DNA from 3 places in the Chryseobacterium amylolyticum genome. Region 1 is predicted to be linked to each of the others. Evidence: riboswitches for the same ligand, from Rfam matches in the RefSeq annotation. Region 1 holds a riboswitch; each other region holds the start of a gene.
What was found. A riboswitch is a leader RNA that binds a small molecule or an ion and turns the genes downstream of it on or off. The one in region 1 is predicted to bind S-adenosylmethionine.
Positions count from the first base shown of each region.

Region 2: linked by a shared signal. The riboswitch ahead of ACR1PO_RS20670 (TonB-dependent receptor plug domain-containing protein) and the one ahead of ACR1PO_RS11910 (alpha/beta fold hydrolase) in region 1 are both predicted to bind S-adenosylmethionine.
Region 3: linked by a shared signal. The riboswitch ahead of ACR1PO_RS11150 (SusC/RagA family TonB-linked outer membrane protein) and the one ahead of ACR1PO_RS11910 (alpha/beta fold hydrolase) in region 1 are both predicted to bind S-adenosylmethionine.

Region 1 is NZ_JBPCHX010000003.1:693,564-698,434, reverse strand. Features, by position in the region: gene ACR1PO_RS11915 (ACT domain-containing protein) at 1-428, opposite strand, end outside; gene ACR1PO_RS11910 (alpha/beta fold hydrolase) at 425-1,372, opposite strand; SAM riboswitch class I at 1,433-1,540, opposite strand; gene ACR1PO_RS11905 (MGH1-like glycoside hydrolase domain-containing protein) at 1,729-4,344, shown strand; gene ACR1PO_RS11900 (OsmC family protein) at 4,420-4,839, opposite strand; gene ACR1PO_RS11895 (DUF58 domain-containing protein) at 4,867-4,871, opposite strand, start outside.
Region 2 is NZ_JBPCHX010000008.1:172,224-177,094, forward strand. Features, by position in the region: gene ACR1PO_RS20670 (TonB-dependent receptor plug domain-containing protein) at 1-2,310, opposite strand, end outside; SAM riboswitch class I at 2,403-2,507, opposite strand; gene ACR1PO_RS20675 (alpha-amylase family glycosyl hydrolase) at 2,772-4,871, opposite strand, start outside.
Region 3 is NZ_JBPCHX010000003.1:537,480-542,350, reverse strand. Features, by position in the region: gene ACR1PO_RS11150 (SusC/RagA family TonB-linked outer membrane protein) at 1-2,410, opposite strand, end outside; SAM riboswitch class I at 2,494-2,593, opposite strand; gene ACR1PO_RS11145 (type II 3-dehydroquinate dehydratase) at 2,839-3,246, shown strand; gene ACR1PO_RS11140 (hypothetical protein) at 3,317-3,754, shown strand; gene pckA (phosphoenolpyruvate carboxykinase (ATP)) at 3,804-4,871, opposite strand, start outside.

The DNA.
Region 1 (4,871 bases):
CTTGTTTTTTCATCCTGGGAAGAAGTCACTACGATATTAACTCTGTTTTCTCCTGCCACCTGGTTTAAAAGCAACGGGAAAACATTGTTTCTTGCCAGCTCAGCAAAGACCTTATTGAAATCTTCCGCTACAAAACCGATCACGGAAACATTATTAATACTATAGATCTGGGAAACTTTTCCTGATTTTCTTTCCGCTTCGAATTCATCGATAAGACAAGCGACTGCTTTCTCTGCATCATTTTCATGAACCAGGATAGAAATTCCGTTTTCTACCGCTTGTTGAGAGATTACTCCTACACTGATACGCGCTAAGGTAAGCGCTTTAAAAATTCGTCCGTCAATCCCGATTTCTCCCAGAAAATCTTCTCCTTCAAACTTGACGATTGATCTGTTCTTCAAAAATTTTATTTCGTTAGCATTTTTCATTTCTCCTGTAAAATGTTTTTTATGATATTATTTAATTGTTGATATTCCATTAGGAAGGCATCATGCCCGTGTATAGATTGGATCTCGTGATAAGAAACATTCTTATTTTTCTCTTTCAAGTTTTCAAAACACATCCGGATCTCAGAAGCCGGAAAAAATAAGTCTGAATCTACGGAGATCATGTGCATTCGTGTCTGTATGGTTTCCAGAGATGGTTCATCAGCATTTATATTCATCAGGAGATGGTTCATCAGTTTGTAAGCTTGTAAACTAAACCTTTCGTTTAGAGCATTACCATGATAAACCAACCAGTCTTCTGATTCCAGGCGTTGTTTTTCCTGGTTATATTGGTTTTGAAATCTTTCATTGAGTGACTGCGGTGTTCTGTAACACAACATGGCATGAATTCTTGCTTTCTGTAATGGTTCTTCTTTATCATTTAATAGGAATTTCTGAACCAGACATTGCGCATGAAGCCAGTCGTGCGTTCTGTAATCGCAGGCAATGGGAATAAATATCTCTGCAAGATCCGGCTGCTGGGCAAGCATTTCCCAGGCGATTCCTCCCCCCAGAGAGCCCCCGATAATGGCATATAGTTTTTTGATCTGTAAAGCTTCAAGCCCTTTCAGAAATATCGCAGCGATATCTGAAGGAGTAAAGTCTTCATAGTTTTTAATTAAAAAATTGTCATAACCGTTTCCGGGTATATTGAAACACAGAACTGTATATTGATCGGTATCAACAATCTGATTTTCTCCTACCAGCTGCTTCCACCAGCCTTTCTCTCCGGATACATTTGAATTTCCGGTAAGGGCATGGTTGATTAAGATGACAGGGGCTGTAAACAGATCTTTCCCAAAAAGCTGATAGCTTAACGGGATATGGTATTCCTTTTGGGAATTTGTTTGATACGTAAGATTAATATAGTTTAGTTCTGTTTTCAATTCTATTATATTTAAATACAATTGAAAATGCCACAGGAAATGGCTGAAAAGAACTTCAGTAAGTTATCTGTCCAAAATTATTTTGGTAGAACGTAGCACCTTCTTTACTTGCGCAAAGGGTTGCTAAGGTTTCACAGGGTCTAATCCCTCAACCTTTCTTGATAACATTTTCAATATTTGAATGAACGAATGGTGCAAAGGTAGTTCTTTTCTTTTAATTTCAAAAAAAAATTATTTTAATATTTAAAAAAGCCCTTAAATACAAGCATTTCAACGCCATATTAATAATTATTCAGATGAAAAAAATTGGAATTACTTCTCAAAAAAACTAACTTCGTATGGAAAAATGATGACATATGACCGCCGAAAAAGAAAGATTACAAGATACCAAATGGAAAAACTGGGGACCTTATGTAAGCAACCGGCAGTGGGGAAATGTACGCGAAGATTATAGCCCGAACGGGAATGCCTGGAATTTTACCAATCATAATAATGCAGAAAGCTATGCCTACCGCTGGGGTGAAGAAGGGATAGCCGGAATTTCTGATGTAAAGCAGCTTTTATGCTTTGCTTTTTCATTCTGGAACAAAAAAGATAAAATGGTAAAAGAAAGGTTCTTCGGATTGAGCAACCCTCAGGGAAATCATGGAGAAGACATTAAAGAAATCTTTTATTATCTGGATAATACACCTACTCACAGCTATATGAAGATGGTGTATAAATATCCGATCAATGAGTTTCCGTATGATGATATTCTTATTGAGAATGGAAAGCGCAGTAAAAAAGAACCGGAATATGAGCTTTTCGATACCGGGATTTTTGATAATGATGAGTATTTCGATATTTTTATTGAATACTGTAAAGCTGATCACAATGATATTCTGACCAGAGTGACAGTCTGCAACCGAAGCCAGCATGAAGCTCCTATTGTGGTGGCACCAACTGCATGGTTCAGAAACAATTGGAAATGGGGATATAATACCTACAAGGCAGAGCTGAGTGCTTCTCAGGATGGAAGTATTACCATTGGCCACGACAGTATTTCAATTAAAAAACTGTATTCCAGAAATACAAATGCACAAAGTGTATTCTGTGAAAACGAAACAAATACTCCAAAACTTTACGGTACTCCTAAAACAGATAATTCTTATTTTAAAGACGGAATCAATGATTTTATAATTCACGGACGAGACACTGTAAATCCTGAAAAAAGAGGAACCAAAGCATCTTTTCTCATTGATGAAGTTGTGGCTGCAGGTGAATCAAAAGTTTTTGAATTCAGGTTATGTCCTGAAGAAAACGATGAACCTTTTGAAAAATTTGATGAAATTTTCAATACCCGAAAGGCTGAAGCTGAAGAGTTTTATCAGGAGATTCAGAGCGATACCGTGAATGAAGATGAAAGAAATGTGCAGCGACAGGCATTTGCCGGACTTCTCTGGAACAAACAGTTCTATCATTATAATATCGGGAAATGGCTGAAAGGTGATCCGAACTTTGAAGCGCCAAGAAACTTTAGTGAATATGTAAGAAATACGGAATGGAATCATCTTCATAATAAAGATATTATTTCTATGCCTGATAAATGGGAATATCCGTGGTATGCCACATGGGATCTGGCATTTCACTGCGTCCCTTTTTCCATCATTGATGCGGAGTTTGCCAAAGGGCAGCTGTTATTACTTACGAAAGAATGGTACATGCACCCTAACGGACAGCTTCCCGCTTATGAGTGGAATATGAGTGATGTGAATCCGCCTGTGCATGCATGGTCATGCTTCCGTGTTTTTAAGATTGATGAAAAGAACAACGGAAAACCGGATTTATTATTCTTAGAGAAAGTTTTCCAGAAGCTGCTCCTTAATTTTACATGGTGGGTGAACCGAAAGGATAAAAACGGGAAAAATATTTTCGGAGGCGGTTTCCTTGGTCTTGATAATATCGGGGCTTTTGACCGCAATATGGTTTTAAAAGACGGCCAGCATCTTGAACAGGCAGACGGAACCAGCTGGATGGCCATGTATGCATTGAATATGATGCGTATTGCGATGGAACTTGCCCAGTATTACCAGGTGTATGAGGATATGGCCATCAAGTTTTTTGAACATTATCTTTACATCGCTGAAGCGATGGAAAATCTGGGTGAAGGAACGAAAGGTCTGTGGAATGAGGAAGACGGATTTTTTTATGATGTATTGCAGCTTGGAAACGGAGACAGTGTTTCTTTAAGATTAAGAAGTATTGTTGGCTTAATCCCCATGTTTGCTGTTGAGATTGTAGACCACCGTCTACTGGAAAAGATGCCGAATTTCAGAAGCAGAATGGAATGGATCTTAAAAAATAAGCCGGAGCTTACCAAACTCGTTTCTCACTGGGATGAAGAAGGACATGGGAGAAAACACCTTATGAGTATTCTCCGCAAAAACAGACTTACCAAAGTTCTGACCAGAATGCTTGATGAAAAAGAATTTTTAAGTACCTACGGAATCCGGGCCATGTCTAAGGTATACGAAGAAAATCCGTTTGTATTTTCTGTGCATGGAACGGAAAATATGGTCTATTATACCCCGGCAGAAAGTGACAGCCGTATGTTTGGCGGAAACAGTAACTGGCGTGGCCCCATCTGGTTCCCTATCAACTTCCTGATTGTGGAAAGTCTGCAGCGATTCCATTATTATTATGGAAACAGTCTGAAAGTAGAGCTTCCAACAGGTAGCGGAGATAAGAGAAATCTTGATGAAGTAGCTCAAAACATCAGCAAAAGACTTTGTTCTATATTTTTAAAGGATGAAAATGGAAAAAGAGCGTTCAATGGAGATAATCCAAAATTCAATTATGATGAACATTTCAGAGATTATATTACATTCTTTGAATATTTCCACGGAGATAACGGCCGGGGCGTAGGAGCTTCCCACCAAACAGGATGGACTGCCACTGTTGCGAAACTGATAAAACCAAGACTTACCTTTTAATAAGCAATGAATAATAGGTAATGAGTAAATAAAAAGCCGGATGAATCATCCGGCTTTTTATTTTTAGGTAAAAAATTATATTTTTTCTCCGTTCACATAAACTTCGTATCCTATTTCTACATTCGGTTCTAGAGTTTTTGATACTGAACAGTATTTTTCAAAAGAAAGTTCTGCAGCTTTTAATGCTTTTTTAGGATCAATTTCTCCTTCTAAAAGGAATTTAACGTTAATTGATTTAAACGGTTTTGCATCTTCTACCTGTACTCTTTCTCCTTCTACTTCTGCCTGAAAACTTTTGATTTCCTGGCGCTGCTTCTTTAAAATAGAAACTACATCAATTCCGCTGCATCCTGCTACTGCCATCAGCACACTTTCCATTGGGGAAACACCTTTTGCTCCCGGCTGGGAAGTATTATCCAAAAGAATAGAATTTCCCTGAGCATTGGTACATTCAAATAAAAAATCGTCGTTTATTCTGTTAAGTGTAATTTTCATTTTGTATTGCTTATTGCTTCTGCAAAGTTATA
Region 2 (4,871 bases), on a different contig from region 1:
AATATTATTGGCACCTGCTGTAAAGTTGATACTTTTTGTAATATCATATCCAACACTGATATCAGTAACGACTTTTGGAGAGAACTCCTGCACTTCTCCAAACGGATAGCCATCTCTTATGACTTTGCCAAAATAGGTATTTCTTACGAGAAAATTGAACTTCCCGATTCCGTAATTTAATCCTAATGAAGCTTTTGTTTTGGGAGACAGTGTTTCAATGATATTGATCTGATCCGGGCCAAAAAACTGTTCCTGAGGCGTTCCTAAATTTTCCGGAAAATGGAAATCTGTGATTTTTGTCTCCGTATAATTTCCGGCAAGATTCATATTTAATTTTCCGTTGCCAAGAATCCAGTCATAGGTGACCACTACATCTACCCCTTTTGTTTCTGTATCAATGGCATTGGCGAAAAATCTTCCGCTTTCAACCTTAAACTGATCTAGCCTTGTGTCGGTAATATTACTGGTGATCACAATTCTGTCTTTCACTTTAATCCAGTATCCATCTATAGTGATGGTCAGATTGTTTAAAGGTTTCAGGGTAAATCCGGCACTTGCATTGACTGAAGTTTCCTGCCTGAGCTTATCAAATCCAAGAATTGCTGCGGCTTTGCTATCATTACTAAAGATTCCTTTGGTAACAATTTTCTCGCCGGAAGTAGAAATATCCGCATAGGAGTTATTAAAATACTGCTGCTGAAGGGAAGGAGCCCTGAATCCTGTACCCACAGCTGCTCTTACTGCATAATTTTTTACAAATTCATATCGTACAGCAAGCTTTCCATTCAATGTATTTCCGAAATCTGAATAGTTTTCAAATCTTGCAGCCGCATCAATGTTTAACTTTTTATCCAGATCATAGGAAACATCTGCATATACCGCTGTGGAATGCCTGTCCTTTTTCAGTGCATTATCCGGAGAAAATCCGATAAAGGACTGAGATCCGCCTGCACCAAGCACTGTTGAACCTTCGGTGGCGATATTACCGTTGGCATCATACTGGGCATAAGAAGCTTCATCACCAGCTTTGATCTGATATTGTTCAAATCTGAATTCTCCCCCGAAGGCAATATTGAAACGGTTTATATTTCTGGAAACATCAAGATTAATGGTGTTTTGTAGGAAGCTGTGTGCTCCGGCGTAGAAACTTGTTGGGGATTTTGCTCCTAATGAAGCATTATTCGTATTGTTTACATTGTAATTGAAAGTATTGCTTCCCAATGTATTACTAAGATCCAGAAGCCAGTCACTGATATTATATTTTGCTCCAACAGCATAAGAAATATCGTATATCTGGGATGCCAGCGTTGCCTGAAACCCATTCGGGTAAATGGATGAAACTACGTTAGATTTTTCACTCGGGAGCCTTCTGAAGCCAAAACCTTTTCCTTCCTTAATGCTGAAACCTCCGAAAGAATACAGTTTAAAATGGTCATTAAAAGGATATTCTGCATTGAAAAATAACTGTCCCTGTCTGATCTGTGCATCCCCGATCTGAAAATTAAAATCGTCACGTGTTAGTCCTCTTTTTTGAATTTCTGCATCATCCGCAGCTCTGGCAGCTTTTACGGCTTCATCATCACCTGCAAATTCATAAGCAAAATTATCCCCGAAAATATCCAGATCATGATTTTGTGTTCTTGTTGTTTTCCCTCTGTGGCTTAGCTGCAGTGAAAGATTGATGTAACCGTCTTTCTTTCCTAATGAAGCACCGTAATTCGCTCCTGCCTGATATGTATCGCCATCATTTCTGCCGCTTATACCGTAAGTAAGGCTTGCTGATGCCCCGGCATTCTTTTTAAGAATAATATTGATGACTCCTGCAATGGCGTCAGATCCGTACTGTGCGGCTGCCCCGTCTCTCAGAACTTCAATTCTGTCAATGGCAATCACCGGAATGGTACTTAGATCTGTTCCCACAGAACCATTCCCTACTGTATTCTGATAATTTACCAAAGATGTTGTATGTCTTCTTTTTCCGTTCAGCAATACCAGAACCTGATCCGGACCCATTCCTCTTAAGGTAACAGGGTCAATATGCTCTGTGCCGTCTGAAGCGGATTGCCTTACTGCATTAAATGACGGAATCACATAGTTCAGCAGATCCTGGGCAGTCATTTGCGGAGCACTCTTCTGAATTTTGTCGATATTAATAACATCTACCGGAACCGGTGTCTCCAGCTTTGTCCTTTTGACATTACGGTTTCCAACAATGATAATATCTTCAATTTCTTTCTCTTTATTCCCGCTCTCCTGAGCAGCCACCCAGATTGCTCCAAGCAATAATACAGCTGTACTTATTTTTTTCATTTTGTTCTTCCCAATTGATCATAACTTATTCGGCGGTTTTTTCCGCAGATACATAAGACTTCAAGAAATGGGATTCATATAGGCAGTCATTTCACTTATCTTCCCCTCGGGTTGGAATTAGCACCTTCGCACTTCCGGAACCGTGCAGGTTGCTAAGGTTTCACCGGGCCAAATCCCTCCACCTTTCTTGATAAATCTACTGCAAAAGTAGACTATTTTTTTAAATGAACAAAAAGGCAGATCTGCTGTCTGCAAATCTGCCTTTATTTTATAGAAATTGTTTAAACTTTTATTTTTGAACCATTAAGATGTAATAAGAGTTTAAGAGTATTAAGACAAGCTTGGCTTTAAGCTTAAAAATCAGAATGATTCACCTTAACTATACTTTATTTCTCAAATCCTTCTTAATGGTTTTAATAAATCAACATTTTTATCAGTCTAAACAACTTCATAATCTGTTTTTATTTAATCATCATCTTTTGAATGGCGGTTCCTGTGTCTGACTTCAGCTGTACCAGATAGGTTCCTGCCGGATAGTTCACTTTCACTTCATAGGTTCCGGCTTCTTTATCCAGTTTGAATGAATTCAACCTTTTACCGGTCATATCAAAAATGGAAATTTCCCCGTTTTTCACTTTATTAAAAATTAATTTTGCCGTTTCGTTTTGTACCGGATTATCCGCAATCCGAAGCGATAGTTTGTTGTCTGCATTTACATCTGCTGCAGACAAAGCACCTGCATAATTTCCAAAGATTCTGAATTCTCCCGGCTGCAAAGTAATCGGAGCCGTTGTAGAAGCCACATCCGAAATACTGTCATCCATAAGGTTCTGCCATTGGCCTGTATAAGGAAAATAAGGAACCACATTTTGTGCAGTAGTTGTATAATTGGCCAATACCACCACATTCTTTATTCCTGTAGTAATAGCCGTATCGTAAAGGTAAATTCTGGTGATCAGCCCATTAGGGTCATTCGTAAGGTTATTGGACTCTATGCTGTATGTTTTGGTTTTGAAAATCTGATGGGCATTTCTGATGGTAATGATTTTTGCCCATGTATCATATACTGCTTTTCTGCTTGCATTGGTATCATATCCCAGTGTGAATGCGACAGGTTTCTCATCGGTTCTGCAACCACTGTTGATGGTACCGTCCGCACATCTGTTAATACTGAATTCATAGCCTAATTCTCCAAACTGCCAGATCATTTTCGGGCCGGGAATGGTAAAGAAAGTTGCACCGAAAGTTTTCATTCTGTCAAGAGCAGTATTCAGGTTTTTAACATCATAACTTCCGTTTACTGCACCGTAAGCAAGGTTTTTAAACATCAGCCTTTCCTCATCATGACTTTCTCCGTAGCCTACAGCACTCATGTTGGTAAAACCGTGAAGGCTGTGGTTCATACGGTCATAATTGCTGTTTTCCTTATATCCCATCGTATTCTGATTATAAGGATCTGTCTGTTTATTCCAAAGCATAACACCTTTTCCTTCTGCTATTCTGTAGTTGGCCCACTGCTGTTCTTCCGCATCTGTTCCCAGGTGTTCAAAAATCATGTATGAATTCGGATCGATTGCCCACTGTCTGTCTGCATAATGTTTCATAATATCTACTCTGTCCTGCTGATAGGCATTGGTGCAGGTTTCATCATTTTCAGAACAGCTCTGAGTGAATCCTTTGGTTAAATCCCAGCGGAATCCGTCTATGTGATATTCTGTCAGCCATTGCTGAAGGCATCTTTCAACGTAATATTGCGTTGAAGGGCTTGTATGGTTAAAGTCATTGAATACATTGTATGAATGTTTCGGAACCTGATTAAAGTAAGGATTGTCCGGAGCTACATTTCCATAACCGTCGCCATCCGGATCTATATTCCAAAGTCTCACCAAAGGTGAACGTCCTGTAGCATGATTAAATGCGACATCGAGAATCACTGCAATTCCGTTCTGATGGCACAGGTCTACAAATTCTTTGAATTTTTCAGGAGTTCCGTAGGCTTTATCCAATGCATAATGGAATGAGGTATTGTATCCCCATGAAAGGTTTCCGTCAAATTCCATGATGGGGAGCAGTTCTATCGCATTGATTTTTAAATTCTTCAGATAAGAAATTTTATTGATCAATGACTGCCAGTTCTTTTCCTGTGTAAAGTCCCTTAATAATAATTCATAGACTACCAGGTTTTCTTTTGCCGGCCTTTGAAAGTTGGTCACCTGCCAGTTATAAGCAGTCTGCCCGGTTTTAAATGTTGAAACTTCAAAACCCTGCCCGGCCGGAAATGCAGGTAAATTCGGATAAGTGGCAGCCGAAATCCACTGATCATCATATGAAGACAGGATTTGTGGTGAATAGGGGTCTGCTACTTTTCTCAGGTCATTGGTTCTGTATTGAAAAGTATAAAGCTGCTGTGGAGTCAGTCCAATCAGTTCAATCCAGTAAAGATCAGGATTGGTGGTATCTCTTTTCATTAAATACGTATCATTCACTACCCAGTTGTTAAAGCTTCCGATAACATGGACGAAATTTTTACCCGGCGCATATAAAGCCAATCCTACTTTAGT
Region 3 (4,871 bases), 160 kb from region 1:
CTGAAGTAGTTCCTTCTACTGAGTTTCCGCTGGCATCGGTAGTCACCGTTTTCCACAAAGGTTTTCCATTGCTGGGATCTACTCCTGCCCATTCCGGAATAAAGAAATCATATACTGAGCCTCCTACTGTCAGCAACTTCGTCCCCACCACTAAGGAACCTCCGGGTAGTTTGGTCACTTTATTATTTAAAGTACTCAGATTCACATCCACATTCCATTGGAAATCATCATTTTTAATCGGGGTTGTGAATAATGAAAATTCAAACCCTGTATTCTGAATCGTTCCGATATTGGCAGGATAGTCACTGATTCCCAACGATGGAGCCACCGGCATATTAAAGAGAAGGTCCTGGCTTTTTCTTTTAAAGTATTCGATATTTCCCTTAACTCTGTTATTCAGAATCGCGAATTCCAATCCTACATTTAAATTAAGGTTGGTTTCCCACTTCACATTATTGGTATATGTTTTTTCAAGGGTGGTCCCCGGTTCTCCGCCAAGACTGATAAACCTGTACAATTCCTGATAAGCGTAATAAAGGGGCTGACCATTTGGACGAAGTAATTTATCATTCCCCTGCCCTCCATAGCTGGCACGTAATGTCAACTGATTGAAAACATTTAAGCTTTTGATGAATTCTTCATTGGATATTTTCCATGAACCACCAACAGACCAGAATCTTCCCCATCTGTTATCTTTTGCAAATCTTGAAGAACTGTCTGCTCTTCCTGATGCTGAAATGAAGTAAGTATTATTATAATCATACTCTACTTTTCCAAGGAAACTCAATAAGCTTAATTTATTGCTGTTTCCACTGAAACTTCCCAGCAGTGATGCAGCGTCCGGCTCATAGTAATAAGGCAATGAAAACTGGCTTCTTGTTCCGGAAATTGTCTGATAATCGTACTTATAAAATTCCTGTCCTGCTAACGCGTTAATGTGATGCTTTCCAAACTTTTTATCATAGGTCAGAATATTGCTGGTTGTATACGAAAGCGTTCTGGTATTCGTTTTCGTTACCGAACCTCCAATTTCTGCTCCCTGGCCAAGCAATGGATTTGAATAATAATGTCCGTTATAATTCACAAGATCAACAGAAAAACTCGTTTTGAATTTCAGCTCCGGTAAAAAAGTGAATTCCATGAATCCTTTTCCTGAAAAGTTATCTTCTTTATTTTCGTTTTTATCTAACGGAAGGGTTGCAGCCGCATTTTGATTCTGTAAAGCATTCGTAGGCCTGTATTTTCCAAAATCATAAACCGGATTTCCATCAGCACCCAAAACGTAGGTTCCATCCGCATTCCTTTCATAATAAGGATAGAATGAAGGAATGAATCTTGCTGCATTGATGATATTACTGGCCTTGGAATCCGAAGAAGTAGGTGCCTGCTGAATACTGTTGGTATAGCTTAAGTTTACTCCAACATTCAACCATTTCTTAACTTCAGAATTAATTTTCAGCCTGGTATTATATCTTTTAAAGCCAGATTCAATAGCCATCCCTTTGTCATCCAGATAACCAAGGGAAAAGAAGTAATTGCTTTTCTCACTTCCTCCGCTGATATCAAGATCCACCTGGTTTCTTGATGCTACTCTCTGTAAAATATCTCTCCAGTCATCATTCCAGAGTGGTGATGCACCCGATAATAATTTTCCATCGGTTCCTACAGGTTTCGGATAAGCTGTCCCGTATGGATTGATCCCAAGGGTTGAAACGAGATTATCTGTAGCCATCTGAGCTGCCTGCTGGGAAGAAACTTTCCCGGACTGATATCCGTTTCTCAACGCCTCCCAATATAATTGAAAATACTGATCGGTATTGACCTGCTCGTAATCTTTTACTGCTCTTCCGGAGAAACCCTGGCTGATATTAAAATTAACTTTGGCTTCTCCTTTTTTTCCTGATTTTGTGGTAATAATGATAATCCCGTTTGCTCCTCTTGAACCATACAGAGCACTTGCTGTTGCATCTTTCAGAACACTGATAGATTCGATATCGCTCGGACTGATAGAATTCAGGTTACCGTCAAAAGGAATTCCATCCACTACATATAATGGATCGCTGGAAGCACTTATTGAACCAATTCCTCTGATTCGGATGGTTGAAACAGCACCCGGCTGGCCAGATGCACTTGTCGTCTGAATCCCCGCTACCTGCCCTTCCAATGCTTTGGTAATGTTGGTAACAGGTCTGTTATTGATCTTATCACTGGAAATTGTCGCCACAGAACCGGTATAGCTGTTTCTTTTTGCTTTTCCATACGCTACCACTACCACTTCATCAATCTCCTTTTCATGAAGGCTGTCTTTTTTGGGGTTTGAATTCTGCGCATTTACATTAGCTACTCCTAAAAAAAATGCAGCTACCGGAGGCATCCATATTTTAGAATTGAATAAATTTTTGCTAATCATAATCAATTTTATTTATCATATATTAAAAATTTACCCTTTGCAGAAAAGTCAGCAAAGGGCATCGATAAATACGATAAACCAAATGCTTATTTTTCCTTAAAAGGCTGAATGTAACACCTTGCCCCCACGGGTAGGTTGTTAAGATTTCACAGGGTCAGTTCCCTCCATCTTTCTTTATAAGCCGATCGAAATATGGTTGCAAAGCTAAAAACTTTTAGTCTACAAAACAAGTAGACTTATTGTTTTTTCATGATAAATTTTCAATAATTAACATAAAATTTTAATAAAACTCAATACAATAAGGAGTTACAAGCGTTACATTATTTTTAAACATGACAAATATCATTACTAATAACTCAATGACATAAAAATCCAGCACAGTTTAATTTCTATGTGATTTTATTGGAAAAACTTTTTAATTTTATAGTATGAAAGTTTTAATTATAAACGGACCAAACCTTAACCTTTTAGGTACCAGGGAACCGGAAATCTATGGAAGCGTTTCTATGGAGAGTTATTTGGAAATTTTAAAATCCGAGTTTCATTCTCACGAATTAAAATATTATCAGTCGAATATTGAAGGGGAACTTATCAACAGGCTTCAGGAAGGTGATTTTGATGCAGTAGTAATTAATCCGGGAGCTTATACTCATTATTCTTATGCCATTGCGGATTGTTTAAAAAATATCCGAAAGCCTAAAATCGAAGTTCACATCAGTAATATCTACAAAAGAGAAGAGTTCAGACAGAAATCTGTAACAGCAGCCAATACGGATGCGGTTTTATCAGGTTTTGGAATGGATGGATACAGATTGGCTTTATTGAGCTTGAAGTAATTTTTAGCTTATATTCCCCTTCAGACCGCACGGATCCTTACAGATAATTATGCATACAGGAGAATAATTTATGAATATAAAGGATAAGATTTACTGTAAAAATATTGGGATATATTCCGGGCAATTAACGAAAAGAAAATCTTATATCGTTGAAGAAACAAATGATGAAAATATAAGAATCTGGAATGATGAAGGAAAACTGAGATGGTATTCTGATTTTTATTTTAGTTTAAACAATGAACCAGAAATAACTTCTATTCATATTGATGATGAAATAGAGGATACTGAATCTGATGCTATAGAAGTCACCATTGAACTTTCCAATAAAGAAAAATATTGGCTGACTTTCACTACTCCAAAGTATTTAGAGAAAATATTGGATGAAGAATCTTACTTTTCTTCAAGACATTTTATGATCATAAAAAATCTAAGCGAAGAATTAATTAAATCAACAATCCATAAACTGGATGAACAAAATGAATTGATTAAGAGCTGTAAAAAAATTTAATCAAAAAGCCTCATCAGTGATGAGGCTTTTTGATGCTTATTGATAACTTTTAAATAGTCTGTTCCTGCAATTGAGGTCCTGAAGCAACTAACTTCTTCCCTTCTTCTGTACCACAGTACTGTTCAAAGTTTTTAATATATCTTGAAGCAAGATCTTTTGCTTTTTCTTCCCATTCTGAAGCATTTTCATAAGTATCTCTAGGATCCAGGATACCTGTAGAAACATTTGGCAATTCAGTAGGAATTTCAAGGTTCATGATCGGAACCTGAGTTTTAGGAGCATTGTCAATAGAACCGTCAATGATTGCATCAATAATTGCTCTTGTATCTTTCAGAGAAATTCTCTTTCCGGTACCATTCCAACCTGTATTTACCAAATAGGCTTTAGCACCATGTTCCTTCATTTTACCGATCAGTGTTTTAGAATACATCGTCGGGTGTAATGTAAGAAATGCTTCACCAAATGCAGGAGAGAAAGATGGTTCTGGTTCTGTAATTCCTCTTTCTGTTCCGGCTAATTTAGACGTATATCCGCAAAGGAAGTGGTACTGAGCCTGATCTTCATTCAGGATAGAAACCGGAGGAAGTACTCCGAATGCATCTGCTGAAAGGTAAACAATCTTCTTAGCGTGACCTGCTTTAGAAGGTAATACAATTTTGTTGATATGATAGATTGGATAAGAAACTCTTGTGTTCTCAGTGATTGATCCGTCTGTATAATCTGCTACTCCATTGTTCACCACAACATTTTCAAGAAGTGCATCTCTCTTGATGGCAGCGAAGATATCCGGTTCTTTTTCTGCAGATAAGTCGATAACTTTAGCGTAGCATCCGCCTTCATAGTTGAATACTCCGTTGTTATCCCATCCGTGTTCGTCGTCACCGATAAGGTATCTCTTAGGATCTGCTGACAGAGTAGTTTTCCCTGTCCCTGAAAGACCAAAGAATAAAGCAACATCACCTTTTTCTCCTACGTTGGCAGAACAGTGCATTGAAGCCATACCCTTTAATGGAAGATAGTAGTTCATCATTGCGAACATTCCTTTCTTCATCTCACCTCCGTACCATGTTCCTCCGATGATCTGTAGTTTTTCAGTAAGGTTGAACATGATGAAGTT